DNA from 2 places in the Limibacillus halophilus genome. Region 2 is predicted to be linked to the other one. Evidence: riboswitches for the same ligand, from Rfam matches in the RefSeq annotation. Region 2 holds a riboswitch; the other holds the start of a gene.

Region 1 (14,878 bases), on a different contig from region 2:
ACGATAGTTTGATGGCGCACTTTATCCGGTCTCAAGCTACCCAAGAAAGAAACTAGAACAGGCTGCCGCCGTCCAGCAAACCTTCAAAGATCGCTTTTTCCTTGCGCTGTATGCTCGGTGTGTCACCGGTTGTGACGGCTTGTCCCAATGCTTCGTTCTCGCGCAAGCGCTGCGATTCAGCAGTGGCGTCGATCACGGTGCCCGGCTCTTCCTGCTTGCGCCAGAAAATCAAGCTGTTGATAAAGCTGTCCTGCTCTTCGGCTAGAGCAGCCGCCTCGCGATTGACCTCCTGGCGAATCGCTGGGTTGGCATTGAGAGCGCCCGCTTGACGCAGCAACGCTACTTCGCCTTCGCTGCGTCCGTCGCTGACAGTCACCTGCTGGTCGAGCGGAACCACCTGCCCTTCACGCCTGAACACCGCATTGCGCGCTTGGTCTGTCGCAGAACCTTCCTGCGGACGCACAGCACCGGGCGCCGGCGGACGCAAAGCAAAATCAGGCGGCAGCGATAGCGGTGCGCGGGCAACCACGCGGAATTCATCAGGCGGCCGCTTGCGCTCCAACCCGAACTGTTCGCGTACGCCGCCGCAACCAACCAGCAGCACCGCCATCAGGCAGAGAATCGCCCCATTCATCTTGCCTCGTGCGGTCATATTCTGTCCCTTCGTGGAAACGTCCCTCATTGGCCCTTCGTTTTACTCTTTGTCGCGCCGCCAAACAAGCCATCCAAAAGGACAAGTGCGACACCCAGGAAAAGCGCGCTGTCCGCGACGTTGAACGCTGGCCAGTGATAACCGGCGGCATGTAAATCAAGAAAATCCACCACGGCGCCGATCCGCACCCGGTCCAGCGCATTACCCAGCGCACCCCCCACGATCAGACCGAAGGCAGCGGCAACTCTTGGGCCTGCACTGCGAAAAGCCCAAACCGTCAACCAAAGAGAAATGGCCACGGCTAACCCTGCCAGCAGATAAGGTTGCCATGCCAAGCCGAGTCCGCCGAGCATCCCAAAGCTGACCCCCCGGTTGAAAACCAGAACCAGGTTAAAAAACCCAGTAACCTGCACCTGCCATCCGATCCCCTCGGCCAGATCCAGAATCGCCAGCTTGCTTCCCTGGTCCAACAGAAAGGCGATCAGCGCCATCGATAGGAAGAGAAAGCGAGGACCGCGCACCATCTCGGTCAGGCCACCCCGCCCAAGGCGCCGACGGCATCGGCGCAGCGACGGCAAGTCCGTGGTACTTCTTCGATCTCACCGACCTCGGGAAGGACCTTCCAGCAGCGCTCACATTTCTGCCCCTCGGCGGTTATCGGCACCACAGCGACGCCTGCGATATCCTCCAATCTGAAGGCTTCATCGGGCCCATTTCCTGCTTCAACACGAATCTGGGAGGTGATGCAGATAGCCGCCAGATCGACACTCCCGACGACGTCGCGAAGACCGGCATCTTCGATATGAACCAGAGGGCAGGCTTGGAGAGATGAGCCGATACGCTTCTCGGCCCGCTCCAACTCCAACGCGCCGGTCACAACACGGCGAACGCGTCGGACCTTCTCCCATTTGTCGGCAAGCGCATCGTTGCGCCAGTCCGCCGGGATCGTCGGATGGACCCTCAGGTGAACACTTTCCGGCGCCTTGCCGCGCGCCAGCCAGGCCTCCTCAGTGGTGAAGCAGAGAATGGGCGCCAGCCAAGAGGTCAGGCAGTCGAAGAGAATATCGAGCACCGTTCGGCAGGCACGCCGGGTGAGATCGTCCGGGCGATCACAATAGAGCGCGTCCTTGCGAACGTCGAAATAAAAGGCGGAAAGATCGACGGCGCAGAAGTCGTGCAGCGCGCGATAAAGCGCATGGAACTCAAAGGAATTCGCCGCATCGCGCACTTGCTTGTCCAATTCCTGGACCCGGTGCAAAACCCAACGCTCCAGTTCCGGCATCGCTGCGACCTCGACACGCTCTTTCTCCTCAAAGTCAGAAAGCGCGCCTAGCAGATAGCGCAGCGTATTGCGCAAACGCCGGTAGGCGTCGGCCTGATGCTTGATGATGTGCTCGCCGATTCTCAGATCCTCCGAGTAGTCCGATCCGACCACCCAAAGGCGCAGGATGTCGGCGCCATATTTCTGCATGATGTCTTCAGGCGCCACCACGTTGCCCAGCGACTTGGACATCTTGCGAGCCTTTTCGTCCAGAACGAAACCGTGCGTTAGCACAGCGTCATAGGGCGCGCGGCCGCGCGTGCCGGAGGACTCCAGCAATGACGAATGGAACCAACCGCGGTGCTGATCCGATCCTTCCAAATACAGGTCGGCCGGCCACTTCAACTCTGGACGCGCCTCAAGAACGAAAGCGTGAGTCGAGCCGGAATCGAACCAAACTTCAACCACGTCGCTGATCTGCTCATACTCTGCGGGATCATAGTCGTTCCCGAGGAAACGGCTCGCGGGCGACGAGAACCAGGCGTCGCCGCCCTCCTCCTCGAAAACTGCCGCGATGCGATCTACGACGGCTTGGTCCCTCAGGGGTTCGCCGGTCTGCTTGTTGACGAAAATCGGCAGCGGCACACCCCAAAGGCGCTGACGGGAAATGCACCAATCCGGCCGTTGGGAAATCATTGATCGCAGTCGCGCCTGTCCCCCTGCAGGCACAAAGCGCGTGTCATCGATGGCCTTGAGCGCCTTTTCCCGCAAACCGTTCGTTTCCATGGATATGAACCATTGCGGTGTGTTGCGGAAAATGAGCGGCGCCTTGGAACGCCAGGAATGCGGGTAGCTATGGCGCACACTGCCTTTGTTCAGCAGTTTTCCTGCCGCCGCCAAAGCCCGAATCACGGCGACATTGGCATCACCTTCCTTGCCGTCGCTGGTGTAAACCACCGTACCGGCAAAGAGGGGAACGTGCGGCAGAAAGCGACCCTCGCCGTCGATGTTGTTGGTGATTTCCAACCCCTTGCGGCGACCTAGGTCCCAGTCATCGGCGCCATGTGAAGGCGCCACATGGACGAAGCCGGTGCCCTGGTCCATGGTCACGAAATCAGCCTCGTAAAGCGGCACCTCGTAGTCATAACCCTGGCCGCGCAGCGGATGAGCGGCAACGCTGCCGGCAAGCGCGGACCCAGGGAACTCCGCTTCGACTTCATAACTTTCCAACTTGGCGTCGGACGCAACCTGTTCAATCAGTGCCTTGGCGATCACGATGCGCTCGCCTGGTTCGGCCTTGCTGTTCTCCAGCACCGACCCGACCTTCAGCACCACATAAGTTTCCTCCTCGGCGAAAGCCACGGCGCGGTTCGAGGGGATGGTCCAGGGCGTGGTCGTCCAGATAACGATGCTGGCTCCCTCCAATTCACGACGGCTCGCCGTGACAACCGGGAAACGCACCCAGATGGTATGCGACTTATGCTCGGCGTACTCGACCTCGGCATCCGCCAGCGCCGTCTTCTCCACAACCGACCAAAGCACCGGCCTGGCACCGGCGTAAAGCCCGCCGTTCATCAGGAACTTGCCCACCTCGCGAACGATTTGCGCCTCGGCGGAGAACTTCATGGTGGTATAGGGGTTCTCCCAGTCGCCGATAACGCCTAACCGCTTGAACTCGCCGATCTGGATATCGATCCACTTTTCGGCAAAGGCCCGGCATTCGCGTCGGAAAGTAACCTTGTCCACGGCGTCTTTATCCTGGCCACGCTCGCGGTACCCTTCCTCGATCTTCCATTCGATCGGCAGGCCATGACAATCCCAACCCGGCACATAATGCGCGTTCTTACCGAGCATCTGCTGTGCCCGGTTGATGGTGTCCTTAAGAATCTTATTCAGGGCATGGCCCATGTGAAGATGGCCGTTCGCGTAGGGGGGCCCGTCATGCAAAACGAACAATTCGCGGTCTTTCGATTCCTCGCGCAGGCGATCGAACAGACCGAGCTTTTCCCAGTGTTCCAGGATTTCCGGCTCTTTTTGCGGCAGACCCGCGCGCATAGGAAATTCGGTCTTTGGCAAAAAGACGGTGGACTTGTAATCGACGGTCATCACTCAACACCTCGGGAGAGCGCTAGATTCGCATGATGCGAATGCGCCTTAAAGAACTTCGCGCGCGATGTTAGTCATGCGCGGGGCCGGGTCAAGCATCCCCTTGCCCCAATCGCGCTCGGGCCAAGGCCGCATCGCGGTGCATCTGCTCCGTCATAGCCTCCAGGCTGTCGAAATTCTCTTCCGCGCGCAGGAAAGAAATCAATTGAACCCTTAGATGTTTGCCATAGAGGTCACCGGACCAATCAAAGAGATGAACCTCCAGCAGTGTGTCCTTTCCCGCGACGGTCGGACGGCGCCCCAGATTGGCCACCCCATCGATGAAGCGCGTCGCCCCGCCTGCGTCGATACCGGCACGCACGGCGTAAATGCCATGCGCCGGTTCCAGATAATCGTCCAGCCTGACATTAGCGGTTGGAAAGCCCAAGGTGCGGCCAAGCTGCTTGCCTTTTTCGACGCGCCCTTCGATCTCGAAGGGGCGGCCCAATAGACGCGCAGCGAAATCCGGTCGCCCAGCTTGCAGTTCCTGACGAATCAGGCTGGAGGAATAGATCGCCGTCGAACCGTCGCGCACCGGCTCGACCACCGTCACGCCGAAACCCAATTCCGCTCCCTTGGCCCGCAGCAGCGCAGCGTTGCCCTGGCGCTTGTTACCAAAACAGAAGTCCCAACCAATGACCACATGCCCAACCCCCATACCCTCGACCAGGATGTGCTGGATGAAGTCCTCGGCGCTGATGGAGGCAAAAGCCGTGTCAAAATGCGCCACCACCATGTGATCAATACCCAACGCCTCGAGCGTGCGGGTCTTGATGCGGAATGGCGTCAACCGAAAGGGCGGCAGGTCGGGTTGAAAAATGGAACGCGGATGTGGCTCAAATGTCAGGACAAGGCTTGGAACGCCCAGAGCTGCAGCGCGTGTTCTTGCCTCGCCTAGCAATACCTGGTGCCCCAAATGCAAGCCGTCGAAGTTCCCGATCGCCACCACGCCCTTGCGTGCTTCTTGCGGCAAACGTTCGCTATGCCTGTAAATTGCCATCCAGTCCGATCACCAAATCCATTGACTTGCCCGCCACCTCTGGCGCGCCGCACCATAGCCGCTGGCGCCACAGGTGAACAGACCCGACGCGCAAACTTTCTAGGGTGAGACGACGACCGGCTGAGCGAGTATCCACAGCGATGCCATGGTAAAGCCGATCATCATTATTGTGATCGGCGTTTGGCTGCGGATTGCCTTGTCATCATTCGGAAATTGGCGCAGCGCCTCGTAGTGGGCCAGCACGACTGAAATTACATGCCCGGATATGACGGAGGTGATGGCCAGGTACCAGACCGCCTTGGCGTTCATGACGCTAACGTCGATGACATAATCTCGGGTGCCAAAAACGTTCCAACCCAGGCCGAAGGGGTCGGAAATCAGGGGAATTGCGTACTGCCCGGCGAGCGCCAGATAGGAGAAGTAGTGCGCAAGGTGGTAGGCAATGGCGATCGGCAGCAGCGTATGGGCAAAGCCGCGGACCAACTGCATCGTGGTCAAACCGCCCGCCAGACGCGCTGATATCCAGCAGGTCAGGACATAGAAGCCGGTGACAATCAGCGGCGCGGCCAACAAACCCAGCGTCTTGATCGCAGTCAAAGGCTCTATATCGGCCCGGACGGCAACAAGAAGCCAGGGCCTGACCTCCGCGCTTTCGGCAAACCACTGCAATAAGTCCACCCAAAGCGGTGTTTCGGAGAAGCCGTCGAAGGTGACCGTGGCGAGCACGGCCATGACGAACACAACGCCGGAGACCTCTCTTGGGGGGTCGCCGAGCAATCCCTGGGCGGGCAAACGGACGACCGCGAAGGCACCCGGGTCCTCTATGGATCGACCCATGAAGCCAAAACGCCCGAGCAGGTTAAAGAAGCGATGAAACGGATCGACCCGATCCAGCCAAACCTGCCGCCCGTAGAGCGCCATGCCAAGCCAAGTCATGGCGCTGTAGGCTAGTATCAACCACCCCAAGCGACGCGGATCGTCACCGAAATCGCCGATCATCTCCGCCCAGGCAAACCCCAGGAACATTAGCACCGCCGGCCAAACCCCGAGCCAATCCGGCAAAGCGCGCGGCGCCACGAAATCCGCGATACGGCTCCAGGAGAAAAGCGCTGACCAAGGGTTAAGGGCATTCCAAATGTTGCCGACAAAGGCCGTGAACAGGGCAAAGCCAACCCACCAGATGACCCACACGATCAAGGTGGCAAAGTTTCGCGTTGGCGATGGGTCGCCGAAAAAAGCAACCGACAGCGCGAATAGAAAAATGCCGACCCCCAGGATACGGACCGGCAGAACCAACCCCGCCAGCATCTCGCCAAAACCCCAATCCGACACCAGAGGATATTCCAAAGGTTCTGGCGAACTACGCGGCCGCCCGATGACAGTCAGTATCAGGAAGGTGATGGCAACCGCCGTGCCGGCGGCAAAGAGGTAGAAACCAATAGGCAGGGGCAGGTCATAACGGCCCCCAAATGCATGGGCGATTGCGTCCGTCGGACGCAACGACAGGACAAGAGCGGCCGCTATCCAAAGCCAAGTGCGGCGCATCATTTTGGATAGACTTCGTAATAAAAGAGGACGCCCTTGCCATGACCGCCGTCATAGTGATGGATCTCGGCCGGGAAACGTCCGGTGAGATGGCTCGGCAGGTCAATCTGCAGTGGCGTTCCGGCCTGCAGCGCATATTCCAGGTCGTAACCGTGCAGATGAACGATCAACGCTTTATCGCTCACAAGCGATAGTGAGACGGAATCATCCTGATTGACGGTGATGGTATCGCCTCCTTCGCTCAAAGCGCCGCCGACAGCCTGCAGCGCAAAGCTGCGCGTGTCAGCCAGCGCCGTCGCCGCCACAACCAGCAGGGTGGAACTCAACAGAAAGCCTGAAATCAACTTTCGGTTCAAACCTTAACGTCCTTTCGATCGTAAATAGAGTCTGCTGTAACGGGCATTCTAATTGACGAAACCGGGTTGGTGGCAGAAGATTTGTCGAGCTGAGTAATTCAAAAAACTGCATGAGAGGCTCTCAGCCGAGCAGCCCCCGAAGGCTAAGCGGCGATCACATCAAGAACAACACTCGGGGCGTTTCACCTACTAGGGAGAGAGTTCCTATGAAAGTTCTTACGATGACAACAGCGCTTGGCATTGCAGCAATGCTTCTGAGCGGAACATCCACGCAAGCTGAAATTCTCGCCATGATGAACTACGAGAGCAAGACAGCGGACTCGCTGAAAGCGCTAAAGCTATCCGGACCGGGCGAGCGGCGAGAGGGAATAGCGATTATCGATGTCGATCCGGGGTCCGGTTCCTTCGGCAAGATCATCATGGACATTCCCATGCCCGCCGATCAGGTGGTCCATCATATCTTCTACGACAGGACCATGACCAAAGCCTACGTAACCTCACTTGCACAGCCCTCGCTGATGGTGATGGACATGCAGCGCTATCCTTATCGCTTGAAGCCCATCGCGCTGGAGGGTTGTCAGATGGCGGAGGATGTCATTTTTGACGAAACCAACGAGCGGTGGTTCACGACCTGCATGAACTCTGCCAACGTCTTCGTAGGTCGCGTCTCCAACGATGAAGTTTTGGCGGAGATCAAGCTGCCGGGCACCTATCCGCATGGTCTGGCAGTTAACAGCAAATCCAATCGGGTTCTGGTCACCAGCACGATCAGCGGCGACCTGAAGAGCCCTGATGAAGTTGTTTCTGTCGTCGATGCAACGACCTATCAACCGCTGGGATCACACCGGCTTTCGATGAAGCCCGAGGGGTCCGGAGAAGCCCCTGTGGAGATTCTTTTTGTCCCAGGAGCAGAACCTCCAATAGCCTACGTCACCAATATGTTCGGCGGAACGCTCTGGACCATGACCTGGGACGAGGGCTCACAGGACTTCAAGTCGGAGCAGGTCTTCGATTTCGCTTCGCTGGAGGCAGGCGTGCCCCTTGAGATGTACTTCAACGATGCAGGCGACCGGCTCTACGTAACGACTGCCAAGCCAGGGCATCTCCATGTCTTCGATGTCGGAATGGACCCCGGCAAGCCGAGCTTGATCGAAAGCCTTCCCGCCGGAGAGGGTGCTCATCACGTTGCCATCACCAAGGACGAGAAGTACGGCTTTGTGCAGAATGCCCTACTGAACCTCCCGGGCATGAGCGATGGCGCCGTCACGGTCATAGACCTTCAGCAGCATAAGGTCCTGGGGTCGATGGATACCCTGAAGAATGCGGGCTTCAATCCCAACTCGATCGTACTGTTGCCTGAATGGAATCACTTAGCCGGACACTGACCGGGCTCACGCTGGCACCCTGGAGGTTCACGTAATCTCGCGATAAACCTCCAGGGTCGCAGCGGTAATTTGGGCGTCGCTGAAACGCTCCAAAACCAAATCCCGGCTGGCCTTGCCAAATTGCGCAAGGAGATCTTTGTCGCCCGCGAGCTTTCCCATCGCAGCCGCCAGGGCCGGGATATTGCCCGAGGGCACGATGAAACCGTTTCTTTTATCCTGGGCGATGGCCCGGCAACCGGGCAGTTCGCTGGCGATCAAAGCTCGGCCAACTGAAGCGCCTTCGAGCAGACAGCGCGGGATGCCTTCGCCGTAGGCGCTCGGCAGGACCACCGCATGAACCGAAGCCAAAAGGCTCGGCATGTCGGCGCAGTAACCGACCCATTCAATCGTGCCCATGCTTTCCCACCGCTCCAGCAGGGCGCGCTCCAGTCCGTCCGGATGTCCTGAATCCAGATCGCCGGCCAACAAAAACTCAGCCCTGACACCGGCTGCCCGAAGCTCGGCCGCGGCAGCGGCATAGCTTTCTATGCCCTTCGACTTAAGAAGCCTGGAAGCAAGAAGAAACCGAGTGGGGCCTTTGGGCAGCGGCGCCGGAGCGAAGCTTTCGGTATCCACGCCCGATCCGTCGATAACACGGGCGCGGGCGCGCAGACCCGGCGTCCAGGCAAGAAGAGCCCGGTCGCCTGAATGTTCGGTCAACAGCCTGGCCTGTGCAGGCGTCGCCAGACAAACCGCAAGTTTCACCGGCCAGCGCAGCAACCGCCAATCCCAGGACTCGGCGGTAAAAAGGTAGCCCAGGCCCGTCACGGCATGAACCATCGCCGGAACCCGGGCCAAGCGGCCCGCAAGGCCGCCCAAGACGACAGCCTTCAACGTCACGTGGTGCACCAGATCCGGACGCCGGGTGCGGTAAAGACGCCAGATTGCCGCCAGCGACAAAAAGGCGCCAAGGAGGTTGCGGCCATGACGGCGGAAAGGCAGTGAGTGGACGACAAACCCCAATGCGGCGATCTCCGCTTGCCGGGCGTTGGGGGCCGTGGCCACCTCAACCTCCCACCCGGCCGCGCGCGCCGCTTTCGCCAATGCCAGGCGATGGCCCAAAAAGTATCCTGCATCTGGAACCAGAAAGATTAGCCTTCGCACCATTCATACCTCGACTTCGCCAGGCGCGCCGCCAAGCTCAGGCAGAGATAACGGCTCTGTCGCCAAGGGGAAACAGGAAACCGCTCTCGCGCTTAGCTGTAGAGATAAATGATGTAGCCCGCATAGGCGGCGAGAAGGAGACTTCCCTCGCTCCGTGACAAGCGCTTCTCGCTCAGAATCAAGACTCCCACCAGAAGCGTCGAGGCAATGCAGATCCAGACATCGACCTGCGCTATTTCCGGAGAAAAGGGGATGGGCGTAATCAGGGACGCCGCGCCCAGTATGGCAAAAACATTGAAGATGTTGCTGCCCAGGACATTTCCAAGCGCCACATCGGAATGCCGGCGGATGGCGGCGACAATCGAGGTTGCCAACTCCGGCAGGGACGTCCCCACCGCAACCAGGCTAAGACCAACGACGGCCTCGGAGATACCAAACTGCATCGCGATGTCTATGGCACCTTCGATCAGCAAATTCGATCCCAGCACCAACGTCGCAATTCCGGCTGCGGAGACAACGGTACCCACACCCAGATTCGCCGCCGTCGACTTGCTTGGCAAGCGCATCTCATCGAGCAGTTCTTCCTCGGCCATCGGTTGACGGCTCTGCCTGCAATAGGTGTAGACCAGGAACGCAGTAAGCAACGCCAACATGACAATGCCCTGCCAGAACACGATGATTCCCATATAGCCGAGCGGTATCAGCAGCAGCGCACCGAACAATACGGCCAGCGCCTCTCGCCAGATCTGATTGAAGCGTGCGGGCATCGGATAAATAACGGCGGCAACGCCAAGAATAAGCAGGAGATTGGCGATGTTACTGCCGACGATATTGCCTACGGCAATGTCCGGCTTGTTCACCAAGGCCGCCTCGACCGAAACCACGAACTCCGGCGCCGACGTTCCAAATCCTACGATAACCACACCGACGAAAAGCGGTGAAACGCCCAGCGCTCGGGCCAGCACAACCGCACCACGAACGAGTGCTTCGCCTCCGACAAAGAGGAGAACCAAACCTGCTCCGACCAGAAAATAACTCATGGAATGATAGGCTCGTGCTGCAGCAATTCTATCCCCGATGGGCTATCCGGGTACCGGAGCCAAACGTATACAGATAAACGCAACAATTGGCGCATTATACGAGGACTTTTCACCCGAGCTATCACCGGAAGGCAATGACGCGTCATATTGGACCGCGCTGCGTGATTGCAAGGGCTTAGTTAAATTTGCCGGCCGGGGAGAAACGGCGGCGCATCGGCCTTATCACGCGAAATTCCAGCGCGAAGGAAGTCAAACCTCCTTTCCGCGCCTAGTCGGTCAGGCGAAACCGAACGGGTATTTCAAGCGTCGCTGCTATGCTTTGGCCAGCCCGCACCGCGGGTTGGAACCGCCAATCTTCCACCGCATCGACAGCCGCCCGGTCCAGGATCGAATGCCCGCTGCTGGTTGCGATCTGCACCGCGGCCACCTGACCGGCGGGCGTGACTTCCACACGTAACAGCACAAGCCCTTCCTGGCCGCGACGGCGGGCGATGTTCGGATAAGCGGGGGGTCGATTGCCTGGCGCCGCGACCGCCAAGCTGCCGCCAGCACCGCCGACAGCCTTGCCGTCCGAGGAAGCCAGGCTACCAATCGGGTCGACATTGTCTCCCGGTCCCACATTTTGCTTTGCGTCCAACGTGGCTGAGTGATCGGGCAAAGCTGCCGTTTGTCTGTCGCCGGGTTGCTCCCGAGGTTCTTCTATCGGGGCCCTCGGCGTGAGCGCCTGTTGATAAGCGACACCGGCATCTAGAGGCGGAGCCGGTTTGATCGGCGGCGGGTTGGGCAAGGCCTTTGCGAGGGAAGCTTCCTGAGGTTTTTCTGCCGAGCTTGGCGATGGCCGAGGCAACGGCGCTTCAGGATGAACCGTCACAGGCGGCTCCGAGGATAGGATATCGCTAGAAAGGGGCGACGCCTGTTCAGGCATGGATCCCGGTGGTGTGACCGGGTCCACGACCTTGGCAACGCTCGACTGCGTCGCCGCCACATCGTCCGGTTTTGTCGCCAAGGTTGGGCGGCTGAACCGCGATTGGGGCGGCACGGCGTAGGGAGCACTGGGTGTTTTTTCCGCATTTCGTTCATTCTGTGCCTCGCGCTGCGAGGGCATCTCCCGCCCTTCAGACGTCGGCGAAGCACTCTCAACCAACAACACCTCGATGGTCTGAATGTCCCCCATCTCAACCTGAGCGCTGCCACTCCATCCGATGAGCGCGGCCAAGGCGACGCCGTGCAGCAGCAATGACAGAAATGCCGTGATCAAGGTTGGTACGCCCGCAAGACGGCCTGACGAAACGATCGCCGTCGGCAACAAAGGCCGCTCCACCGCAGCTTCCAGACTTACACCATGCCGCACCACTTGGGTCATCGTGCTTTCCCACCCTCGGCGCTTTCCGAGCGCCCGCCGTCCAACCTGCGCCAAGGAACAACAAAGAAGCGGTCTCCCTGCTCGCCTGTCAGCGCCTCGACCCGGTAAATCTCCGCCAAGCGGGCAGCGGTCATTTCCGTCCTGGGATCACCTTCCGCGACAAGGCGGCCCTGATTGAACAGTGCAACGCGGTCGCAAAAGCGCCCGGCCAGGGTTAAATCGTGCAGGACCACGGCCACACCCATCCCTCGACCAGCCAAAACGGTCAGGCACTCCATCATCTCCAGACGGTGATAAGGGTCGAGTCCGGCGACCGGCTCGTCCGCAAGCAGCATCTTGGGTCGCCCGGCTAGCGCTCTGGCCAGCATCACACGGGCACGCTCGCCACCCGACAACTCCGTTGCGATTCTCCCGGCAAGGTTCTCTACATCGCCGAGCTGCATAGCCTCGGCCACCGCGGCCTCACCCTCGGGATCACGACCCCAACCCGTCTGGTGCGGCAAGCGCCCCAAAGCAACCACGTCGCGAACCGGAAGCGGCCAGTGGACCTCGGCAGCCTGCGGCAGGTAGGCAAGATCACGCGCCAGAAAAGTACGATCCCAGGTTTCAACCGGGCGCTCGGCAAACCGCACCGTACCCGCGCTCAGCGGCAGCAAGCCGACGCAAGCGCGCAGGAAGGTCGTCTTTCCCGCGCCGTTTGGGCCGATCAATCCCAGAACCTCGCCGGGGTGCAGCGCCAGTGAGACCTGCGAAAGCACACTCCGCCCGGCAAGTTCAACAGAGATTTGATCGGATTCCAGAAGGGTCATAGTGCCCTCCTCTGTCGCAGCACAAGCCAAAGGAAGAACGGCGCTCCGATCAGGGCCGTCACCACGCCCAGCTTCAACTCCTGCCCGTTCGAGAAGAGCCGTACCACCAGATCGGCGGCGAGAAGCAGCAGACCTCCACCAAGCAGGCTAGCGGGAAGAAGACGGCTGGGCCGCTGGCCAACGAAGGGCCGCAGCAGATGCGGCACCACAAGGCCGACGAAGCCGATAGCCCCGGCGACCGCCGTAGCCGCGCCAACAGCCAATGCGGTACCGCCCACCAAACGCCAGCGCAAGCGCGCGACGTCGACCCCCAAAGAAGCCGCTGCGTCCTCGCCAAGCGTCAGGGCATCGAGCGAACGGCCCGTGGACAGCAGCAGAAGCCAACCCACGAGAATAAAGGGCAACACCAACCACAACTGCGGGAAACTTCGATCGGCGAGTGAGCCGAGCAGCCAGAATACGATCTCCAATGCGGCAAAGGGACTTGGAGCCAGGTTCAAAGCGAGCGACGTCAGGGCCGAGGCAAAAGCGCTCACGGCAACGCCTGCCAGGATCAGGGTCACGCTACCGGCCTGCCGCCCCGCCAAAAGCTGGACCAGCAGCACAGCCGCCCCGGCCCCCAAAATTCCCGCCACCGGCAACAAAGCCGCAAGTTGCCCCGCAAGCCCGAAATAGAAGGCTAGAACGGCGCCCAGGGATGCCGCGGCTGAAACGCCGATGATCCCCGGTTCCGCCAGGGGGTTGCGGAGATAACCTTGAAGCGCGGCGCCAGCCAGCCCGAGGCTGCCGCCAACCAGCAAGGCAAGAAGCGTGCGGGGCAGACGTAACTCGCCAAGGATTATGACGACCCGTTCGTCACCGCCAAGCAGGCCCCGCCAAAGATCCAGGGGACCTATATCGGCCGGGCCTATAGCAAGCGAAGCCACCGCCGCCAGGAACACAAGCAGCAGCAACACCAGATACAATATACCTGAGGAGGAGGTCGACCCCTCTGCCATCAAAGCACCCGTCGCTATCAGCCCTACACCTTTCGGTGCGCCACCGCTACGGCTGACCGCCCTGTCGAAACACCCCGTTCGTCAGGTGGGTGACGCTTCATTTGGGCCGGTCTCCTGACTTTGCGGGTCACAGCCAGCACTGCCGCCTTCCCAGTCGCTTCGCCGTCTCATGAAGCTATACCAGTGGCCGATTGGCAGTGCTGCTCGCCGCTTACAGTTGCGGGGGCAGCCGCGGAATGGCACCGCGTTCCCGTAAGCCCCTTTCTCATCACATCGAAAAAGAGGCAAAACCCAAACTTCCGCGCAGTATCGTGACTTGCCCTGAAGCTGTCAACGAAGCGAGAACGACCGGAAATTCGCCGACATTTTTGCCTTTGCCTCATATGCCTCTAAATTAACGGTTCCCACGGAATCCCTTTCCGTGGGAAAGAGGCATTTCTGCCGCAATTGTTTGTTATTGCCTTGAAGGGCGCAGAACCAGGGGAGAGATAGACTATCGACGCTTACCGGTTCACATACCTTGCTAGTCTGGCCGTGCTGGTTCTTCTCGGAGCCGCGCAAACCCTGTCGGCTGAGGAACGCGATCTCTCTTTGGTCGGCGCCCCGAACATCGCCGATGATCTGGCCAAGCCGGCGAGCGACCCTGCGAACGTCAACACCAACACGGATACCGAGGAAAGTACGGGCGGCGAATCCTACAGTGTGACGATCACAGGCCTGGAGGAGTCGAAAAAACTCGAAGAGCTTATCCAGCAAACCTCACAACTGCTATCGCTTCAGGATCAACGGCCGCAAACCCGCGGTGGTTTGCGACGGCGTATCGACAACGACATCGAGCGCTTTTCGAAGACGCTCCGTTCGGAAGGCTACTACGACAGCAAACTGTCCTATGAGATTTCGGAGGGCGACCCGGCTGCCGTGATCATCTCCATCGAGCGTGGCCCAACCTACCGACTGGCGGAATACAAGATCATTGATGAAGCCGAGAATCAGCCCGGCGCAGCTTACGAGCAACGTCTGGAGGACTTGGGACTGGGCCTGGGACGACGTGCCCACGCGCCGACTATTGCCTCAGCCCAAACCAAGCTTTTACAGATGCTGCGTCGCGAGGGCTTCCCCTTCGCCAAAGTCACCGACCGCAAGGTCTATGTCGAACACGACAAGCAGATTCTGTCTGTGGA
Region 2 (14,878 bases):
CGTGGATGGCCAGGGTGTGATCGTGAAGATCGCATCGGGAACGGTACCGCATTCCCTGGAAACGGTGGCCTCGGGTCAGGCGGTAAAAGCTGTGTTGGAGATCAATGCGGGCGTATCGGAACAGCTTGGAATTACCGAAGGATCGCGGCTTCTTTATCCCACCTTTGAATAGGCCTCTTGCCTGAGAGCGGCGGACCGCTTAAACAGGCGTCACAACCGCCGCTGGCGGGGAGTAGCTCAGCCTGGTAGAGCACCTGCTTTGGGAGCAGGGGGTCGTTGGTTCGAATCCAGTCTCCCCGACCACTTCATATTTTTCCGGAGTGCCGATCCGCGATTCGTGCGCCCGTTTGCTTGAAAATCTATCATGATCTGCACGCGATGATGCATTTCCATAAATTTTATGGATAATTGTCTGCATGGTGATCGATAGGAAAAAATTTGCAAAGGCGGAACAGCGGCAGAAGGTCGCGCGGAAAGAGGCGCTATACATCCTGCGCGTCATTCTTTTTGCGTTGATCCTGGTGGGGGTGGGTATTACCGCGTATTATAACTTGCGCTAGGTGCAGGTTAGCTGCTTGCTTATCAATCCTGAGCTATAATCTTAAGCGAATCGGGAAGATAGCCCGACCCTGCTACAATCCCAAAGGCTGACGCTCACGTTATGCGATCTTCTTCGTCCAAGCTACCCGATCCGACGACCCTTGAAGATAGATTGGTCTTCTTCAAAGCTTTCTTACGATCGCCCCTAAGCACCGGTTCCATCACGCCCTCGTTTAAATATCTAGGGCGGCGGATGCGGCGCATTATTGACGAGCAGGGGTTTGCCAAGAGTGCGATCATAGAGTTTGGGTGTGGTACGGGATCCGTTACCCGAAGCTTTGACGGCCATGAAGTCATTGGCCTGGATTTGGATGAGCGGCTGCTCGCCAAGGCTAGGAGAAATTGCCCTTTCGCTCGTTTCGAAACCGCCGATGTCTGCGCCGATGGCTTCGAACTTCCGAAGTTCACAAGCCAGCGGGCATACTTGGTCTCTTGCATACCGGTCGTGAACCTTGGTGAGCGACGGGTTGTCTTCGAGCGGAACCTGCAAAGACTTTTCGAGGATTCCCGTGTCAGTGGTTTCCTGCAGTTTACCTACCTGCCGAAGCGCCCCCTTAATCTGCAAGGAAAAGTTCAGCGCAGAAATTTGGTGCTCCGCAACCTTCCGCCGGCCTTCATCTATTGTTGGGAGCCCAGCCAAGGGACTCCCGGTGAAGCTTTGACCGCGGAAGCGAGTTGATCGTTCCTGCAACAGGTCAGTTTCACCGTTTCATCGCCCAGAAAAGCAACAAGATTACCACTACTCCAGCACCCCAAACGATCGGGTCCGCCACATCTAAGGTGAAATCTCCGATTTGCAGCTGCGAGTTGGAGATGGTGCGCGTCGTCTGGGAAACGGCTCCGCCGATCGTCTCTCCAGGCGATCCGAATTGTGCCTGAAAGCTCATGTTTCGATCCTAGCTGATATCGGCCGATTTTGCCGCAAAACCGTCTGGAAGTGTAGTTGCGATCACCGTAAGGGTCGGCGGCAGCGTCAAGAGCGTAGTCCTGCGATAACTTCCGAGGAGGGCGAGAGGAGGGTCGTTTGATCAGGGTAGGGTAAGCAAGCAGTCAGGCCCCTTGTATCCAAACGGGCGAGCCCACAGCCTTCGATCGCCCGGCGATAGCGTTGGCGGGCTGAGTTGTCGAACAACAACAAGCCGTCCGGCTTTACCTTCTCAATAGCCGGAGTCAGACATGCGGCACGGCAACGGCCGTCGATAATAATCAAATCGAACTGGCCCTCGTGGTCGTTGATGCTGTTCACGTAAGCGCCGAAGTCCAATCCCTCATACCCGTCCCGGGCGGAGCGGTAGCGCGGGTCGGCATTAGGCGATGCAGGCTGCGCCGGTACGCAATGGACACGCGCGTGCGCACCCATTGCTATAAGCGCGTCCTGGACTTCTGCCGCCCAATCAGCGTCATGCTCAACGGAAATGACTTCGGCGGCGCGATTGGCGAGCCAGACGGTGCTGGCGCCGCTGCCGTACTCGAATACCCTAGCGGCGGCGCGATCCTTCAAGAAACGTTCGATGATATTTGCCGATTCAAGGGTCCACCAGGGCAGGTCGACTCGGCAGAGGTCTTCAAAGTCATAAATGGCGAACAGGCTACGCAACCAAAGACACCAGCGGTTAGCCCGTCGCCGTTCCAAGAATCCGAGAAGCCCAATCGCTGCGGCAAGCTTGCGTAAAATACGCATGCAACAGATGAAGGTTGATCGCAGGACAGCCTTCATTTTCCTTTAGCTTTTTTGGTGGGGGTTGAAGAATCGGGGCTGGAAAACCCGACCCGATCCGCCACGAGATAACGTTCAGATGCATTGTTTTCGCTGGCCAGGACAAGCTCGGCAATCAAGCCGGTTCCAAGCAACTGTGTACCGGTCAGGATCAAAAGAATACCGAAGAACAGCAAAGGACGGTCGCCAATCGGGCCAAGCCCTGCGAACCATAGGACAGTAAGGTAGAAGAGTATTAGGAATCCGACGAAGCCGAGCGGCAATCCAATCAATCCAAAGAGATGTAGAGGGCGTGCCCGGTAACGGGTCAACAAGATCACAGTCACAAGGTCGAGCAACCCCTTTGCAAGCCGGGCCGTGCCGTATTTGCTCTTTCCCTGAAGCCTTGGGTGATGGGTAACCGGGAGCTCCGCAACTCTGAATCCCAGGGCATAAAGCATGGCTGGAGTAAAACGGTGCAGCTCGCCATAAATACGCAAGTGTGCGGCAGCATCCCGGCGATAAATCTTCAAGCCGCAGTTCATGTCATGCAGTTCGAGGCCGAACGCTCGGGCAACCACGAAGTTGAACACTTTTGACGGAAGACGCTTGCCGATGGGATCCTGACGGTCCTTCTTCCACCCGCTAACGATGTCATACCCTTCGTCGAGTTTATCGAGAAGCCGCGGAATTTCCTTGGGGTCGTCCTGCAGGTCGGCGTCCATAGTGACAATGTATTCGCCGCTTGCCTCCTTGAACCCGGCCATAAGCGCCGCAGCCTTGCCAAAATTCCGCGTAAAGCGAATGAGGCGCACCTGCGCCTCTTCCACTGCCAACCGTTTAGCGATTTCTGGCCCGCGGTCCCGACTTCCGTCGTCCACCAGCAAGATTTCATAATTGAAATTATAATCGAGCAATGCCGCCTTGATAGCCACGATCAGGGCTTCGAGACTGCCTTCTTCATCCATGAAAGGTATAACAATGCTGATAGAGCGAGGAGTGGACATAAACAACCAACTATGGTTTTTCGGACAATGAAAAGAGTAAGCAGGATTCGGTAAATTGTCTATGAATGCAAAACTGTAACAATTGATTTCGTTCTGTTTTTTGCTTAGTCGAACCGATTATGGAAATGCCGCCGATGAGCGCTGTACAACGAAACATTGCATACGCCGGGTCTCTTATCGGGCGACCTTTCTGTTCGTTGCTTCTGCTGGCTTTGGCGTTGGCGCCAATCGCTTTCCATCCTTTAGGAATTGGGCGGGATTATCCCAATCACCTTGCAAGGGTGTTTATTCAAGGGGCTTTCGGTCACCAACCCGCATTGCAGCAGTCCTATCAATTGAACCAGCAGGCAATTCCTGATCTGGCGATGGATCTATTGGTCGGTCCCTTCGTTGGCTTAATCAATGTCTATACCGCAGCCACGGTTTTTTCGGTGTTTGCTGTCGCATTACTTCCCGTTGGCGGCATGCTGCTACATTTCGTTCTGTACCGACGGTGGTCCCTTTGGCCATTAGCCTGCCTGCCTGCGTTGTACAGCGCGCCGCTTGCCGGTGGGTTGATCAATTTTCTTGCCGGTGTGGGCTTATCACTCGTCGGCTTTTCGGGATGGATAGCCTTTCGCCAGCGAAGCCGCTGGCTGCGGTTAGCAATCTTCCTGCCTCTCGTGGTCGTCCTATGGTTCTGGCATGCTCTTGGGTTCCTGGCGTTGGGTTACATGGTCCTCGCTTACGAAGTGGCACGGGCCCTGCATCAGCCAAAACACGCCTCTTTGTTCTGCCAGCGGGAACTTCTGTTGCAGAGCATCCTCTTTATGGTGCCACTGGCTTTGCTGATCATATCCTTCTTGTCATTGGGCGGACTTCCCGCCGGGGGTATTTCCTTTGGTAGTCCCATGGCAATGTTGATAAATTTCACTTTTGCCTTTGGCCTGTCCGACTTGCTCCAGGGGATAATTGTATTGGCGGTCGTGGCGGTCATTCTTATTGCTCTACGGCAAGCCGGGGCACTGGTGTGGCATCCTGATATCAGGGCACCTGTGATCGCTGTGGGACTGCTCGTCCTGTTTATCCCCGAAAAATTCCTGGGCATTAGCCTGCTGCAGTTGCGGTTTCCCGCACTCTTCGTTTTTTTGCTGTTTGCGGGTAGCCAATTGACGGTCGCCTCAGTGAAGGTGAGGGGTCTTCTTGCAATACTGTTCCTTGGTCTGTTTGCCTGGCAGTGGTCCTATGCCTGGCAACGCATGGCAAGCGTTGATCGGGTTCAGCGCGAGATGACGGAAGCGTTTGCCGGGATGAGTGAAGGCAGTTGGCTTTTAACCGCTTGGCCGCCGGAGAAGGATCGATCCGAGTTGGTGTGGAACGAATTGTATCACTCCAGCAGCCTTGCGGTTATCGAAGCCATGGCCTTCGAACCCAAGCTTTTTACTAACACCTCGCGCGTAAACGTTCGCGCACCGTTGAGCGTGTTTAATGAACCCCAAGCCTATCCTGCGAAAATGCCGGAACTGCTTGAGCGTGCCGCAAAGGCGGCGCCCAATGAAGCCGGGTGGGGGCAGGATGGCGCGGCCCGGTACTTCGATGGGTGGCCAGGTACCTTCGACTATTTGTTGTGGTTGGGACGCCAACCCTTGGATGCGCCGACGGATTGGAAATTGACGCCCGTAGCGGCAAACCCGGAGTTCATTCTCTATCGAATTAACTGAACGTCCTAGAGGCGTGGGTCGCGGCCCTTCCACTATGTGTCGTCCAGGCGATTGACATTCCCCGGCCAGACGGCCAAAAGTTCAATCGCGTGACGGTTTTTCGGGTTGTAGCGGCCTGAAAACGCAAGAGGGAACGTGGTGCGAGGCGCGAATCATTGCGCGGAATCAATTCCACGGCTGCCCCCGCAACTGTAAGCGGCGAGCCTTTATCCGTATAAGCCACTGGTCCACAAAGTTTTAAGGACTGGGAAGGTCGGGTAACAGGCTAAGACCCGTGAGCCAGGAGACCTGCCGTCGCGTCGTGTTTCGGTCGGTGGACGGGGGAGTCCGCGAACGGGATAACGGCCCGGATTGCAGAATCCAAGCTTCGAACAGCGGGCCGCTCGTTGCTTTCTCCAATCTAAACCCTCGCCTCTGGAATGCGCGTGAAAATGCCTTTTACCCGGAGGGGGGAAGCAATGTCTCTCAGTAAGCAAGCACTGCTCTATGCAGGCCTGATCTCGACAGTTTTTTCACTGGCCCATGTAACATCTGCGGCCGCGCAGGATTCCGATGTAGTTTCGCCAAGTACGCCGGGTAAGGAAATCGTTGTCAGTGCAAGTCGTGTGCCGATGTCGGCTAACAGGGTCGGCAGCGCCGTCACGGTCATTGATGCCGAAGATCTGGAGGATCGGCAGACTCAATCGGTGGCCGATGTTCTGCAGGAAGTTCCCGGCGTAGCGGTGACCCGATCGGGTGGCATGGGATCCTTGACCGAAGTTCGCATCCGCGGCGCGGAGGCAAATCAGACGTTGGTTTTAATTGACGGCGTGCGCGTCAATGACCCGTCTCGCGGTAACGCGTTCAACCTCGATAATCTTCTGGCGGTTGATCTCGAACGTATTGAGGTGTTGCGCGGCCCGCAGTCCGCGCTCTATGGCAGCGAAGCCATGGGTGGCGTGATTAACATCATCACTAGGAAAGGCGGACCATCTCGTGTGTCGGCTACGTTGGAGGCCGGGACACTTGAAAGCTACCGTTTCTCCAGTTCGGTCAGTCATAGTGAAGAGAACTACTCATTTTATTTAGGAGCGACACGCCTTAATAGCGACAGCGTTTCTGCTCTGGACCGCAAGATGCCCGGCGTCTCGGAGACGGACCCCTATGAGAACACCAGTATCAATGCCAATCTGCAGTTCGATGTAGGGCGGTTTGTCGAGGTTAGTTTAAGCGGCCGCTATAGCGATGCGACGGTGGAGTTTGACCCCTTGGTGTTTGACCCGAACACCTTCGTATCTGCAACGCAAGACGAGCCGGGTGTCTTTACCGATACCGTTGAAGCCACGGGGCGAGCACAAGCTAAACTGACTTTGTTCGAGGGGCAGTGGGAACAGATCGTTGCGGCCGGTATCTCCGACATCGATACCGAGACGACGGACCCCTTCTTCTTTTTACCGGTCACTTCGACCGAGGGGCAGGTAAGGGAATACCTCTATCAATCGAACATCTTCTTTGCCACACCGGAAGTGGCAAACGCTGAGCACACGCTCATTCTTGCGTTTGAACGCTTGGAAGAGGATGCGGCGGGAACGTTCCTTTCGGGCGGAGAAGATCAATCCCTGGCGAGTAACTCCTTGATCGGCGAGTATGAATTGGCGCTGTGGGATAGCCTGTTCCTGGGGGGCAGCATTCGACAGCAGCATAACGAAAAACTTTTCGATGACAGCACGACCTACCGCGCCACGCTGGCTTACCTCCTCGCAGATACGGATACGCGCCTGCATGGCAGTTTCGGCAAAGCAGTCAAGAACCCCACACTGACCGAGCTCTTCGGTTTTGGGCCGGGCTTTACGGGCAACCCGAACCTGCAGCCCGAATCGGCAATCGGTTGGGATATTGGGATCGAGCAGAACTTCTGGGATAAGCGCGCATCAATCGATGTCACCTATTTTGATTCAACCATCGAGGACTTAATCGTCGGTACAGGGAATACGGCCTTCAACGCGACTGGTGAAAACCGGATCAAAGGGTTGGAAGTTGCGGGCTCGATTCGCCCCTTGCCTGATTTGCGTCTGACGGCCAGCTACACTTATACCGACAGTGAGGACAGCAACGGACAAGAGCTGATTCGCAGACCTCGCCATATGGGTAGCCTCAACGCCAACTATCGCTTCCTAGATGGTCGTGCCAGCGTGAACCTGGGATTAGTGCACAAGGGTAAGCAGGACGACCTGAACTTTGCGACCTTTCCGGCGACACGGGTCGGTCTCGATTCCTATACGACCGTCAATCTCGGCGGTTCCTATGATATTACTGAGGGCGTGAGTCTTTTCGCTCGTGCGGAGAATCTGACGGATGCCGAACAGATCGACGTGTTTGAAACCAGAGGCCCGGGCCTTACGGCGTTTGTGGGCCTTCGGATCGGTTTCTCGCCGGATTGATTGCCCGCGGCGGCTATCGGTTTGCTCCTTGTTGCTTTTCCTGATTCTGATCGGGGCAGGAGGGGTATCATTGGGTCAGTTGTCAGCCGCCGAAACACGATCTGGACCACAACGCATTCTTTCCATGAATCTTTGTATCGACCAGTTGCTGCTGCAACTGGTCGATCGAGACCGCATTCTATCCGTTGCCGCTGATAGTGCTGATCCACAGCTGTCGTCCATTGCCGATCAGGTTAAAGGGATTCCCGTTAATCACGGACGCGCTGAGGAAGTTATCTCATTCAATCCCGATCTCGTCCTGGCAGGCCCCTTCACGACGCCGCACACTGCGGGTCTGTTGCAGCGCTTGGGTTACAGAGTGGAGACCATCCCGTTACCCCGATCATTCTCAGAGGCGTCCAAGGTGATCACCGAGCTTGCCGATTTGCTGGAAGTCGGCCCTCGCGGATTAGAGATCGCGAGGCAATTAGACGCCGATTTAGCCGAGTTGCAACGGCAAGTCGGCAATCGTCCAGATCGACCGACGGCGGCTTTCTTCGAACCAAACGGTTTTACGCCGACGGCAGGGACCATTGGCGACCGACTCCTGTCCGCTGCGGGTATGGAGAACCTGGCAGCCGATCTCGAGCGGCCTTATCTATCCCTCGAAGACCTTATCAGTTCCCGGCCGGATTTTTTGGTGCTGCAAGCACAACCGGGTGTGTCGCGCTCGCAGGCGGAAGCGCTACTGGAGCACCCGGCAATGCAGGGTATGGAAGGGTACGGTCGAATTCTCAAGCTACCGCCGCTTGCTTGGGCCTGTGGGGGCCCCGAGGCCGTCGCGGCGGCACGTGAGCTGGCGAGGCAAGCAGGAACGGTCAGTCGATAGGTGGGAATCGCGGCGGAGCCGTGGCGCTTGCCATGCAGTCGTGGAATCCCGTAAGTAAATGAACCAATAGAGTTAGGGATCATGTGGACCCCAGCAAGGCGGGGAAGACATGAGCCAAGGATTGCAAGGAAAGAAGCAGGATGCAGGTTCGTATTTTCAAACCGGCCAAAACGGCAATGCAGTCAGGACGTGCGCGTACCGATCGCTGGTGCATGGAATTCGAGCCGGGCGCACGCCGTGAAATTGAACCGCTGATGGGTTGGACATCGAGTGCCGAAACCAAACATCAAGTGTGCCTGTGGTTTGACAGCAAGGAAGAGGCGGTCGCCTACGCGGAAAAGCAAGGATTGATGTACAGCATATCCGAGCCCACCGCGCGAAAGATCAAACCCAAAGCCTATGCTGACAACTTTTCCTACAGCCGTCTTGGACGCTGGACCCACTAGCGGAATTCCTGGCAAGTGTGCTGGTTGTACGAAATGGGTTCGTGACCCCGTAGCTCAGCTGGATAGAGCAAGTGCCTTCTAAGCACTAGGTCGCAGGTTCGAATCCTGCCGGGGTCGCCATTTCCATACGTCGAACCAAAAAACCTAGAAAAATTGATAAAAGTTATTGTTTATTCCCTATTAATATTGTATATAGGGTGTGGCTCATGCTCGTTGAGTCACATAAGAGCGCGAATGCGCATTTTGGGGGCCGGAAGCCAAAACAACATGGCTTATTGGTACAAACGCCCGGAAGACGCTGGGGCTGCTGCAGTCTTGTTACGCGTCTTCCTGGAGTATCAGGAGTGATAGATGACTACAATTCTTCTTGCAGATGAGGTCGCGACAGGGACGCCGGTCCAGGTTGCGGCTGGCCGATTCACCCTCCGGGTGTCCGGCACATTCAATGGTGCAACATTGCGGTTGGAGATGTTGGGTCCCGACGAGGCAACCTGGTTGCCGGTCGAAGGTGGTGAGTTCATCGAGGGTGATGCACAGGTCCGAAACTTGGAGATCTGCGCGTCTCAACTTCGTATGGCAGTCGGCGGAGGTACGCCATCCGGGCTTCGGGCGGATCTGGTGCCCTATGTCGCATGAGGGGCTGTCCCGTTCGCTCGCCGATCACCGCACCGATGTTCGCCAGTTCAAGAGCGAGTGCGCTGGGGTTCGTGGATGAACAGGCTCTCAGTTTCAATGGCGTCTTTGACTATATGGTGTTGCCGATTGAAACCAGCGATCTCTTGCGGAGTGATCGCGCTTTTAGCATAGGGCTCTACATGGCCTGGCATTGGCAAAATGACAGTGTGGTTTTGTTGTCCACCATGCCAACTGCCGAAGAGGACCCGACACGGCACGGATTTGTTCTTTCCGTTAACCTGGCAAGTGGTCCCGAGTTCGGGCGTTTTCATTGCCGGTTTGAAGGCGATGTTCCAGCGGGCCAGCGGGCAAGGGCTTTGGGATCATCAGTGTTTGGATGGACCGCCAGGCCGGCTGTGACTTTTCTGCTGACTTATGACGGAAGTGGATCGGCGGCCGGGTTCCAACTTTACGTAAACGGCGTTCCGGACAACATGTCGGTCGTAGAGGATACTCTGACGGGACCGGTGATCTCGTACAAACGACCCAATGTTGCCGGCAATCCGGGATCGGGCGCTATCTTCCGACCTACGATGGATGCGTCACAGCTGATTCTTTGCGACCGAGCACTGACCCAGATTGAGGCTATGGAGCATCACAACGGGATTGCTGGCGATCCTCGAAATTCGCAGTTTGGCGCGGCGGTGCGACATTGGTGGCCAATCGGGGAGGGAGATGTCTTGCCTTGGCTGGATGATCGCATTAGCGGACTACAAGCTGAGGCCATTGGTTTCACCGCCAGTGGGTTCGTGGCCAAAGAATAGCGCGGGCTTTAAGGTTCGTTATCGAAAGATCTTGACGGTGGTGCGGTGTTCGCTCTTAACGCCCGTAGAGCGTTTCCGGATCCTGTTCCACCGGCAAGACGTCCTCTAGTTTCTGTCCATTCCATTGACGGAAGAAGCAGGAGCGTCGGCCGGTGTGGCAGGCAACACCATTCTGCTCGACCGTCAGGAGCAGCGTATCGCCGTCGCAATCGACGCTGAGTGACTTCAAATGCTGTGTTTGTCCTGAGGTTTCGCCCTTGCGCCAGAGCTTTCCGCGCGAACGGGACCAATAACAAACCTGGCCGGTCTTGAGCGTCTCTGACAGTGACTCACGATTCATCCAAGCCATCATGAGGATCTCGCCGCTGCCTAGTTGCTGGGCGATAGCAGCAACGAGTCCGCGCTCGTCGAAATTGATGGCTGCATCGAGCGAGGGAGGGAGGCCTTCGGGACTGTCGGTCATGTTTTTTCCTTACTGCCTCTCATTGTAGTCTAGCCTTTGTTCGCTTGCTCTAGACGTTCGAAACCGGCTGTTAGGTCGTTGATAAGATCATCAGGGTCTTCCAAGCCGATATGGTAACGCAAAAGCGGCCCTGTCGCCTCCCAGCGACGCGCGGTTTGGTGCCTTTCAGGGTATCCCGAGACGACTAGGCTGGCAAAACTACCCCAACTCGCGCCGATACCGAAATACTTATAGGATTCGATCATCGCTTCGACGGCTCGGTGTTCATAAGGCTTCGCTAGGACGATACCAAGGAGGCCTGTCGCCCCGTCAAAGTCACGCTTCCATAGGGCATGGCCCGGGTCTTCCGGCAGGGCAGGATACAAGACACGATCGACCTCGGGGCGCTCTTGCAACCAGCGCGCTACCGCCAGTGCACCCCGTTGGTGCTGGTCGAGCCTCGCACCCATGCTGCGTAATCCTCGCAATCCCTGGTATGCTTCTTCAGGGCCGCAACAATGACCATGGAACAATGCCATGTCGTATACCGCCCGGAAGGACGCTTCATTTGCGGCGATGTAACCCAGCATCAGATCACCGTGTCCCCCGATGTACTTGGTTCCCGCCTGGATGGACACATCAACACCCTGTTCTAATGGACGATAGAACAGGGGCGTTGCCCAGGTGTTGTCCAGCGCAGTGCGCACACCGTGTTTACGAGCCGCTGCAACAATTGCGGGTACGTCCTGCATCTCAAAGGTGAGCGATCCCGGGGTCTCCATATAGATAAGCTTGGTATTGGGTCGTATCAGAGCTTCGATGCCGGCGCCGATAGTCGGATCATAGTAAGTGGTCTCAACTCCCTGGCGCTTTAGAATCTTGTCGCAAAAACGCCGCGCCGGGTAATAAATGCTGTCGGTCACCAGGATATGGTCGCCCTGGTTTACGAAGGCTTGCAGTGCAACCGTGTTCGCTGCAAGGCCTGATGACAGCGTGATTGCGTCTGCGGCGCCCTCCAGTTCGGCCAAGGCTTCTTGAAACGCAAAGTGAGTTGTTGTGCCAGCGATGCCGTATGAAGGCTTCCTGCTACTTCTATCCGGGCGCACCTCATATTCGTCGAGGCGATCAAACAATATGGTCGAGGCGCGCATAAGCGGTGCATTCAAAGCGCCGTTCCAGTCGCTGCTGTGACGCGCGCTTTGGACGAGTCGTGTGCGCTTAGATTCTACTCTTGAGGTTGTCATTGTGGAAATATCCTGTGTTTCACGTCGTTGTGATTAGGGGCTATTCAATCTAGGAACTGACACTTTGATTTGCGCAAGCATTTGATACTTCGGGAATTTTCGGCATACAAATCATTTTATTGCAATTAAATGTCTAGGTTATTGCCTTTCAGGTGCATCTGTTCCATGGTTTGTGCGTGAGTTCGCCCCACAGGGAACCAATCCTTGACCTGAGAGGGATGAGGGGTGCTCGCGTGTGATTTAAGGCAAGGGACAAACAGGGAAGGTTTTATCTCCATGAACAAGAAAACATTGTTAGGTGCAGGAGCAGCCCTTCTTCTCGCTACTGGGGTCGCAAACGCAGCGACACTGGACGACGTGAAGGCAAAAGGGCAGCTGAGCTGCATCGTTACAACTGGCCTGGTGGGCTTTGCGTTTACCGACGAGAATGGTCGTTGGAACGGTTTTGACGTTGATTTCTGCCGTGCAACGGCTGCTGCCGTCCTAGGCGACGCGGAAAAAGTCAACTTCGTACCAACTACCGGCAAAACTCGTTTCACTGCGCTGAATGCCGGTGAGGGCGATATCCTGTATCGTAACACCACGATCACGATGAGCCGCGATGCCGACCTGAAGCTGACGTTCCTGGGCGTGAACTACTACGACGGTCAGGGCTTCATGGTTAACAAGAACCTGGGCGTAACCAGCGCCAAGGAATTGAACGGTGCATCGGTCTGCATTCAGACGGGTACCACAACCGAGCTCAACCTTGCTGACTTCTTCCGGGTCAACAACATGAACTACGAGCCGGTCCCCATCGAGACGAACGAAGAAGCGCGCACGAACTACCTGGCCGGCCGTTGTGACGTTTATACAACGGATGCTTCCGGTCTTGCTGCAACGCGTGCGACCTTCGACGATCCGAAGAATCACGTGATTCTGCCGGAAATCATCTCCAAAGAGCCTCTCGGCCCGGCAGTACGCCAGGGCGACGATGCTTGGGGCGATATCACGCGTTGGGTTTTGTACGCTCTGCTCGCGGCTGAAGAGTATGGCGTGACGCAAGCCAATGTTGACGAGCTTGCTGCCAAGGCAACCGGCAATCCTGATATCGATCGGATGCTCGGCACCGAAGGTGACTTCGGCGCCATGGTTGGCCTTAGCAAAGATTGGGCCAAGAACGCCATTAAGGCAGTCGGTAACTACGGTGAGATTTTTGACCGTAACATCGGACCCGATACCGCAATTGGACTTGAGCGTGGCTTGAACGCGCTCTGGACCGAAGGTGGTCTGATGTACGCTCCGCCGATCCGCTAATCAACGGAGCCCTAGGTTCAAGATACGGCGGCGCAACTCTTTATCCGGGTTGCGTCGCCTCTTGGACTTTTTGAGTCATAGTTCTTCAGTGTTCCGAGATGGCGTCGCATGTCGTGGTGGCCGCGATTGGTTCTGGGCCACATCACGATGACAGTCAGGCATCGGAAGACAGAAAGAACGCCAAGAGTTCAAAGGAAATGCGGTCATGGCGGCAGCAGACATAGTCGATAGCCGTAGCGCCCTATCCCGAGCTTGGAACAACAAAGAAGCGCGCTCGGTCATTCTTCAAATTCTGACGGTGGCACTGCTATTCGGGTTTTTCTTTTACATAATCCGGAATGCCGTCATCAATCTGGAGACGATCGGCAAAGGGTACAGCTTCACCTTTCTTTCAGCTCCGGCCAGCTACGACATTAATCAGACACTGATCGACTACAACTCGCGCGACACTCATTTCCGCGCGGCGATCGTCGGCATTCTCAATACACTTCTTGTGGCGGTTTCGGGCATCATTCTGGCGACCATCGTCGGATTTGTGCTTGGCGTTCTGCGTCTCAGCAAGAACTGGTTGATGAGCCGCATCGTCTATTGCTACATCGAACTTGTCAGAAACGTTCCGGTTCTGCTCCACATCTTGCTGATTCACGGCATTGTCGTTAACACGCTGCCGGTACCCCGTCAGTCTCCCAGCTTCTTCAGTGAGAGTGTGTTTCTGAGCAATCGCGGATTGTATGTCCCCAGTCCGTTGCCTGAGCCTTTGTTCTGGGCAACCATGATTGCCTTTTTCGGCGGTATAGTAGGGACGGTGCTTTACAAGCGCCGTGCGCGCAAACTGCAGGAGGAAACCGGTCGCATTCTGCCGGTGTTCCGTGTCGGGCTTGGATTGATCATTGGACTGCCGTTTGTGGTTTTCCTGGTTACCGGCATGCCGATGAACTGGAGCTATCCTGAGCTCAAGGGTTTCAACTTCGTTGGCGGTGTAGCCATGAAGCCGGAGTTCCTGGCACTGTGGCTTGCTTTGTCGCTCTATACCTCGGCCTTTATCGCCGAGATTGTACGCGCCGGTATTCTTGCAGTCAGCTACGGCCAGACAGAGGCGGCTCATGCCTTGGGATTGCGGACCAATCGGACGCTGCAACTGGTCATTATCCCGCAGGCTCTTCGTGTGATCGTACCGCCCCTGACCAGCCAGTATCTGAACCTGACGAAAAACTCGTCATTGGCAATTGCCATTGGGTACATGGACATCGTGGCGACAATCGGTGGTATCTCGCTCAATCAGACAGGGCGTGAGATGGAATCTATGACCATTGTGCTGTTGATTTATCTCAGCTTCTCGCTGGTCATTTCACTCTTCATGAACTGGTACAATAAACGCATCAAACTGGTAGAGAGGTGAGGGGGCTGTCATGAGCAATCTACAGGATACCCAGACTTACGCTCCCGGCCAGCACCCCGACATGCCGCCGCCTTTGGCGACACGCGGCATTATAGGCTGGATGCGCAAAAATCTGTTCAGTTCCATCGGGAACACGATCTTGACCCTGGTGGCGATCGCGATCCTTTGGCGGATCGTGCCGCCGATCTTGGATTACTTCGTGTTTGATGCGGTGATTAACGCAAGTAACCGCGAAGAGTGCGTTGCCAAGGGAACCGGCGCGTGCTGGGCCGTGATCAGCGAGCGCTTTCAGGTATCACTTTACGCTTTCTATCCGGAAGC

The links. A riboswitch is a leader RNA that binds a small molecule or an ion and turns the genes downstream of it on or off. The one in region 2 is predicted to bind cobalamin.
Region 1: it holds a riboswitch for cobalamin, as region 2 does, so the genes downstream of both, FHR98_RS11620 (FecCD family ABC transporter permease) here and FHR98_RS08850 (TonB-dependent receptor plug domain-containing protein) in region 2, are expected to answer to the same signal.

What each region holds. Positions count from the first base shown of each region.
Region 1 covers NZ_JACHXA010000006.1:117,922-132,799, forward strand. The annotation lists gene FHR98_RS11565 (DUF3035 domain-containing protein) at 53-652, opposite strand; gene lspA (signal peptidase II) at 679-1,176, opposite strand; gene ileS (isoleucine--tRNA ligase) at 1,182-4,019, opposite strand; gene FHR98_RS11580 (bifunctional riboflavin kinase/FAD synthetase) at 4,111-5,058, opposite strand; gene FHR98_RS11585 (hypothetical protein) at 5,158-6,606, opposite strand; gene FHR98_RS11590 (hypothetical protein) at 6,603-6,959, opposite strand; gene FHR98_RS11595 (YncE family protein) at 7,166-8,344, shown strand; gene FHR98_RS11600 (glycosyltransferase family 4 protein) at 8,372-9,490, opposite strand; gene FHR98_RS11605 (calcium/sodium antiporter) at 9,580-10,527, opposite strand; gene FHR98_RS11610 (energy transducer TonB) at 10,796-11,890, opposite strand; gene FHR98_RS11615 (ABC transporter ATP-binding protein) at 11,887-12,699, opposite strand; gene FHR98_RS11620 (FecCD family ABC transporter permease) at 12,696-13,697, opposite strand; cobalamin riboswitch at 13,785-14,007, opposite strand; gene FHR98_RS11625 (autotransporter assembly complex protein TamA) at 14,232-14,878, shown strand, end outside.
Region 2 covers NZ_JACHXA010000004.1:159,345-174,222, forward strand. The annotation lists gene FHR98_RS08810 (DUF192 domain-containing protein) at 1-172, shown strand, start outside; tRNA gene FHR98_RS08815 (tRNA-Pro) at 227-303, shown strand; gene FHR98_RS08820 (hypothetical protein) at 417-560, shown strand; gene FHR98_RS08825 (methyltransferase domain-containing protein) at 794-1,279, shown strand; gene FHR98_RS08830 (hypothetical protein) at 1,302-1,487, opposite strand; gene FHR98_RS08835 (class I SAM-dependent methyltransferase) at 1,574-2,317, opposite strand; gene FHR98_RS08840 (glycosyltransferase family 2 protein) at 2,314-3,303, opposite strand; gene FHR98_RS08845 (hypothetical protein) at 3,438-5,003, shown strand; cobalamin riboswitch at 5,080-5,313, shown strand; gene FHR98_RS08850 (TonB-dependent receptor plug domain-containing protein) at 5,462-7,423, shown strand; gene FHR98_RS08855 (ABC transporter substrate-binding protein) at 7,494-8,291, shown strand; gene FHR98_RS08860 (ETC complex I subunit) at 8,432-8,737, shown strand; tRNA gene FHR98_RS08865 (tRNA-Arg) at 8,781-8,857, shown strand; gene FHR98_RS08870 (hypothetical protein) at 9,089-9,373, shown strand; gene FHR98_RS08875 (hypothetical protein) at 9,370-10,176, shown strand; gene hisI (phosphoribosyl-AMP cyclohydrolase) at 10,232-10,639, opposite strand; gene metC (cystathionine beta-lyase) at 10,669-11,862, opposite strand; gene FHR98_RS08890 (amino acid ABC transporter substrate-binding protein) at 12,139-13,158, shown strand; gene FHR98_RS08895 (amino acid ABC transporter permease) at 13,364-14,557, shown strand; gene FHR98_RS08900 (amino acid ABC transporter permease) at 14,568-14,878, shown strand, end outside.